2 regions of the Roseateles sp. FW305-36 genome follow, and region 1 is predicted to be linked to the other one. Evidence: riboswitches for the same ligand, from Rfam matches in the RefSeq annotation. Region 1 holds a riboswitch; the other holds the start of a gene.
What was found. Region 1 has a riboswitch for cyclic di-GMP ahead of AC3WOE_RS29475 (hypothetical protein). Riboswitches for the same ligand answer to the same signal wherever they lie in the genome.

Region 1 (3,255 bases):
CAGGCCCTGCCGTGGCTGTGGCTGGCGCTGTGCCTGCTGGTCCTCGCCACCGTGCTGCCGCGCGTGCTCGGCCGCGGCGACGCCGCTCACCACGCCATGTACGCCGCCCATACCCGCATTCGCAAGGCTGCCAAGGAAGGCATGGGCGGCAACCGCGCCGGCCTGGCCGTGTTCGGTCGCACCGGCGAGCGGCTGGCCGGACCGGCCGACGCTGTTGCCCGCTGGTGGCTGGCCCGGCTGCTGGCCGGAGCCCAACCCACGCAGGCGAGCGCCATGGCGCGTGCCGAGGTCGCGCTGCACGGCTTGCAGCACTGGCTGCGGCAGGCGATCAACGTATTCACCGGCTTCGTCGTCGTCGGCCTGGGCTTCGCTGTCGGCTTCGCGTTCGCCGGGCCGGCGATGGTCGTGGCCTGGAAGTCGGCCGCGCTGGGCCTGGGCATCGCGCTGGTCAGCGCCGGCCTGAGCCCTGGCCTGCAGTTGCCCGCCATGCTGTGGCATTCGCGCCGCGAGCAGGCTTTGCTGGCGCTGCTGCCCGGCATGCCTCAAGGCCGGGGGCTGAACCGCGCGGTGGCCTGGATGCAGCTGCGCCACTTCGCCGTCGCCTGGGTGCTGACGATGGGGGCGATGGCAGCGCTGGCGCATGCAGCCGACCAGCCGGCGCTGATGAGCCTGCCGATGGCCGCGCTGCCCGTGGCGGCGCTGTGCCTGACACGCGCACCGGCGCGGCTGCATGCGCCGACACCGTGGACGGCGGGCCTGCCGCTGCTGGCCTTCTTCCTGCTGTGCGGGCTGCTGCTGCCCTTGCTGGCCTGGGCGGGCGTGACCATGCCGGCGCTGGTCATCGCGGCCCTCAGCGCGGCACTGCTGGCCTGGCGCTGGCCGCGGCTGCTGAACGCGCCCGCCGCGATGCCCGCCGGCCGCGCCGCGGCCTGAGCAAGCCCGTCGCAAGCTTCGAAACCGCTTGTCGCGAGCCTCGCGCCGCTCGCCGGGCGGGGGTGTCCGTTCGTGAACTGACGCACGGACAAAACACGGCTTACATCCGCACACTTGCGTCCATGCAGTCGGCAAACCCGTCGAAAGGCGGGGACGCAAAGCCACCGGTCTTCATGCTCCGCAAGGGGCAAAAGACAGCGGGGCTGCCCTAGGCGGACAAGGTCATGTCCGCAGCGTGGCACACGGGGAGGTGCCGGCTACTGCCCAGTAGTCCCACCCTTTGCATCAATCCGAAAGACCACGCCATGAAGTACCAAGCCACTGCCCTCGCTGCCCTCGCCCTGTTCGCCCAGGCCAGCTTCGCCGCCGACCCCACGGCCCAGCTCACCGGCCTCGTGCGCATCGTCAAGAGCGACGGCCAGACCGTCGTCGCCCAGGCCGCGCCGATGCTGGTTGCTGCCAACGGCAGCGCATCGGGCGCCATGCCGCAGATCACCGTCAGCGAGAAGGACGCCTTCATCTCCAGCCTGGGCCGCTGCGCCTTCAACTTCAAATACGACGAGATCAGCGCCACGGCCGTCGCGACCAGCACCAACCGCATCTACAGCAATGACACGCTGATCGCGCAGAACACGCAGATCGCCCTCACGCCCAAGGTCGTCAAGACGATCTGGACCCAACCTTATCTGTTCGCCGGCGCCAACAACGTCAAGGTCGTCGTCAATGTCGACGGCGTGCCGAGCACCGGCTGGGTGCGCATCAACGTGACCGGCAACTGCGGCAAGCCCACCACCGCGCCGGCACCCGCTCCCGTGGCTGCGCCGCCCGCACCGGCGCCCTCGCCGGCGCCCGCACCCGTCAGCTACATCCAGCCGGGCTCCGGTGACTGGAACAACCTGAACACGGCCTGGGGCTACAGCAACTATGCCGTGACCCAGCTCAAGGGCAAAGGCTTCGCGAAGTACGACGCCCTCGTCAAGCTCAATGCTTCGATCACGGCCGCGATCAATGCCAAGAAGATCTCGACGGGCGACTACGCCGCGCTGATGGCGGCCTGGAACGCGATGCTGGCTGACCCGGCCTTCAAGGCCGCGATGGCGGCCATCGTGCCCGGGACCGGTCCGAAGTGAGCGAGCTGCTTACTGGTTGATCTCAGGCTCGGCCAGCTGAGCCAACAACTGCAGCGACTCCTGCCAGCCCATGTAGCAGGCCTCGACGGGGATCACGGCCGGGATGCCTTCCTGCTTGATGTGGACCTCGGTGCCGCAGAACACGGCGCGCAGCTCCACCGTCGTCGTCATCTCGCCGGGCAGGTTGGCGTCGTCGAAGACGGCCGTGTAGCGCAGCTTCTGGCCCGACACCAGCTCCAGGTAGCGGCCACCGAAACTGTGGCCGCCGCCGGTCGTGAAGTTGGTAAACGACATCTTGTAGCTGCCGCCCACCTTGGCGTCCATCTCGTGGACGGTGCCCGTGAAGCCGTGCGGCGGCAGCCACTTGGCCATGGCGGCAGGCGTCGTGAAGGCGCGGTAGACGCGGTCGGGCGGGCAGCGCAGCACGCGGTGCAGGGTGACGGTGTTGGTCATGATGCTTCCTGGGTTGGACAGAGGACTGGCCCTCTGCCTTGACGACGAACGACCCGCAGTGGAATCGACAACCCTCAGATGGGCAACTCGGTGAAGTAACGGCCACCGTGGAAGATCAGCGGCTGGGCCCCGACCCGGACCGTGCAGCGCTCCACCTCGCCGACGAAGATGACGTGGTCGCCTTCCTCGTAGCGGCTGCGGTTGGCGCACTCGAAGGTGGCCACGGCGCCGTCCAGCACCGGGGCGCCGCCAGCGCCCTCGCGCCAGGCGACGCCGGCGAAGCGGTCGATGTCGCGCATCGCGAAGCGCTGGGCCAGCTCCTTCTGGTCGGCGGCCAGGATGTTGATGGCGTAGTGCGAGCCGTGGGTGAACACCGGCATGGAGCCGGCGCGCCGCGACAGGCTCCACAGCACCAGCGGCGGGTCGAGCGACACGGAGTTGAAGGAATTGGCGGTGAGGCCGACGAGGTTTCCTTCCGGCGAACGCACGGTGACGATGGTGACGCCGGTGGCGAACATGCCCAGAGCGGCGCGGAATTGCTGGCTGTCCATGCGTTGATTGTCGCCAGTCCCGCGCCGCCGTCCTACGAAGCCGGGCTTTGCCGTCGAAGCACAATGCCGGCATGGATGCCGATGACTTCCAGGTCCGCGACGACCTGCAGTTCACCCACCCGCCGACGCGCAGCTTCGGCGACTGTGCCGATTGCGCCGCCGGCCGCTGCGGACGCCCTGCGCGGGGC
Region 2 (3,255 bases), on a different contig from region 1:
CCTGCTGGCCTACACGCCGCGCCTGGTGCGGGCCCTGGGCACCCGCAACGCCTTCAGCGCCTCCACGCTGGACCAGATGCCCAAGCAGCTCAGCGCCGGCCTGATGTTCGGCCACTGGCTGAGCATCCCCCTGCCCGACATCGAGCGCTGCGACTACCTGCTCATCCTCGGCGGCAACCCGATGATCAGCAACGGCAGCCTGTGGACGGTGCCCGACTACCGCGGCAAGGCCAAGGCCCTGCGCGCCCGCGGCGGCCGCATCGTCGTCGTCGACCCGCGCCGCAGCGAAACGGCCGCGGCGGCCGACGAGCACCTGGCCATCCGCCCGGGTGGCGACGCCCTGCTGCTGGCCGGCATCGCCCACACGCTGTTCGCCGAGAACCTCGTCAAGCTGGGCCGGCTCGCCGACCACGTCAACGGCCTGGACGAAGCCCGCGCCGCCGTCGCGCCCTTCGCGCCCGAGGTCACCGCCGCCGGCTGCAGCATCCCGGCCGAAACCCAGCGCCGCATCGCCCGCGAACTGGCCGCCGCGCCGCACGCCGCCGTCTACGGCCGCATCGGCACCTGCACGACGCGCTTCGGCACCGTCAACTCCTGGCTGGTCGACCTCATCAATGTGCTGACCGGCAACCTCGACCGCGAAGGCGGCGCGATGTTCGCCAAGGCCGCCGCCTTCGCGCCCAACACCCAGGGCAAGCCCGGCAGCGGAAAAGGCATCACGACCGGGCGGCGCAAGAGCCGTGTGTCCGGCGCGCCCGAGGTCTTCGGCGAACTGCCCATCACCGTGATGGCCGAGGAGATGGAGACCGCTGGCGAGGGCCAGATCAAGGCCCTGATCAGCATCGCCAGCAACCCCGTGCTGTCGGCCCCCGGCGGCCCGCGCATCGCCCAGGCACTCGAAGGCCTGGACTTCATGCTCAGCATGGACATCTACGTCAACGAGACCAGCCGCCACGCCGACGTCATCCTGCCGGGTCTGTCGCCACTGGAAGACCTGCACTACGACGTCGCCTTCCCGCAGCTCAGCCACCGCAACCATGCGCGCTTTTCGGGCCCGGTCTTCGACGCGCCCGCCGGCACGCCGCAGGAGTGGCAGACCATCCTGCGCCTGTGCGCTCTGCTCGAAGGCCGGGGCCTGGGCGTGGATGTGGGCCAGCTCGACGACGAGGCCATCGAATCCGATGTGCGCCGCTTTGCCGGTGACCAGACGCCGGCGGTGATGGCGGCCCTCAAGCCCTGGCGCGGCCCCGAGCGCCTCATCGACCTGCAGCTGCGCGTCGGCCCCTACGGCGACCAGTTCGGCCGCAAGCCCGACGGCATCAACCTGGCCAAGGTGAAGGCCGCCAGCACCGTCGAAGGCGGCGGCGTCGACCTCGGTGCGCTGCAGCCGCGCATCCCCGAGGTGCTGCGCACGCCCAGCGGCAAGATCGAGCTGGCACCGCCCTCGGTGCTGGCCGATCTCGCCACGGTGAAGGCCGAACCGGCGCCCGAGTTCAGCCTCATCGGCCGTCGCGACACGCGCTCGGGCAACAGCTGGATGCACAACCTGCCCGTGCTGGCCAAGGGCCCGGACCGCTGCACCCTGCTCGTGAACCCCGGCGACGCGGATCGCCTGGGTCTGGCCGAATTCGCCAAGGTCAAGAGCGCGGTGGGCGAGCTGATCGCCCGCGTCGAGCGCAGCGCCGACATGAGCCCCGGCGTCGTCAGCCTGCCGCATGGCTGGGGACACGACCTCGACGGCGTGCAACTCGGCGTGGCGCGCGAGCGGCCCGGCGTCAACATGAATGCGCTGCTGGACGACGCGGCGCGCGACCCGCTCAGCGGCAATGCGGTGCTGTCGGGCGTGGCGGTGGAGATCGCGCCGGCGTGAGCTGGTTTTTGTGTCCCCTGTGACACAAAGCAACCACACGGCAGTAACTCACGAAACCCAGACTGGCGGCAGCAATAGCTCACGCCGCCCACCGAGGCAGAAGTCACGAGCCGCCCTCCGCGGCCCGTGCCAGCCGGAACCCCGGCGCCTAGACTGTCCCTGTTTCACAACCCTGAGGGCAAACCCGTCGAAAGGCGGGGACGCAAAGCCACCGGCCTACAGCACTTGCATCGCGCAAGCGCCACGGCAGCGGGGCCGCCAAGACCGGCAGGTCTTGATCGGCGTGGCCCTCTGCTTTTGTACGAGAACCTGGCCATGCGCAGTACCCGCCACCTCTCTTGGACTCTCAGCCTGCTGACCCTTGCGGTCCTGACCGCCTGCGGAGGCGGCGCTGATGACGGCGCCTCGGTCCAGAGCAGCGCAGCGGCCTCGGCCATCAGCCTCAGCGTCGATCTCGACGACGGCGTCGCCGCCAGTGCCGTCGCCCAACCCACTTTCCACACCGCCGCCGTCGACCTCGAAGAGCCCGACAACGGCGCCACGCCGCACCGCGCCCTGGCCCTGTCCAGCGTCGACACCAAGGGCCTGACGCGTGAGCGCCTGGACGAAGCCCGGCGCCCCCGCGCCCTTTCCGCCAGTGCCGGCGAGGCCGCGCCGATGGCCACGTCCACGGCGGTGACGACCTACACGCCGGCCCAGATCCGCGCTGCCTATGGCCAGCCGGCCCTGCCCGCCAGCACCACCGGCCTGACTTCGGCCCAGGCCGCCCAGCTCGGCGCCGGCCAGACCATCTACATCGTCAACGCCAAGCACAACCCCAATGTCGCCGCCGAACTGGCCGCCTTCAACGCCAAGTTCGGCCTGCCGACCTGCACCAACCGCACCCTGGCCGCCAGCGCCAGCCTGCCCCTGGCGGCGGCCTCCGCCAGCAGCTGCGAGCTGGTCGTCGCCTACAGCACGACCGCCGGCGCCCTGACCGCCACGGCGCCCGCCTACGACAGCGGCTGGGCCACCGAGATTGCGCTGGACGTGCAATGGGCCCATGCCACCGCGCCGCTGGCCCGCCTCGTCCTCATCGAAGCCCCGGATGCCGGCGTCGGCAGCCTGTCCAAGGCCGTCGCCCTGGCCAACAAGATGGGCACCGGTGTCGTGTCCATGAGCTTCGGCGCCGCCGAGGGCAGCTGGACGTCGAGCTACGACAGCGCCTTCACCGCCACCGGCATGAGCTATCTGGCCGCCACCGGCGACAACGGCGCGGCCGTGTCCTGGCCCTCGGTGTCCAGCCGCGTCGTCGCCGTCGGCGGCACCACGCTGAGCTACACCGGCGGCAGCCGCAGCGAAACGACCTGGACCGGCACCGGCGGCGGCACCAGCGCCTATGTGGC

Region 2: another riboswitch for cyclic di-GMP. It lies ahead of AC3WOE_RS29725 (S53 family peptidase); the one in region 1 lies ahead of AC3WOE_RS29475 (hypothetical protein).

The regions. Positions count from the first base shown of each region.
Region 1 covers NZ_JBYSZK010000026.1:1,572-4,826, reverse strand. The annotation lists gene AC3WOE_RS29480 (hypothetical protein) at 1-933, shown strand, start outside; cyclic di-GMP riboswitch class I at 1,054-1,144, shown strand; gene AC3WOE_RS29475 (hypothetical protein) at 1,239-2,063, shown strand; gene AC3WOE_RS29470 (SRPBCC family protein) at 2,073-2,516, opposite strand; gene AC3WOE_RS29465 (flavin reductase family protein) at 2,591-3,067, opposite strand; gene AC3WOE_RS29460 (M48 family metallopeptidase) at 3,139-3,255, shown strand, end outside.
Region 2 covers NZ_JBYSZK010000027.1:14,664-17,918, reverse strand. The annotation lists gene AC3WOE_RS29730 (molybdopterin-dependent oxidoreductase) at 1-1,870, shown strand, start outside; cyclic di-GMP riboswitch class I at 2,038-2,133, shown strand; gene AC3WOE_RS29725 (S53 family peptidase) at 2,186-3,255, shown strand, end outside.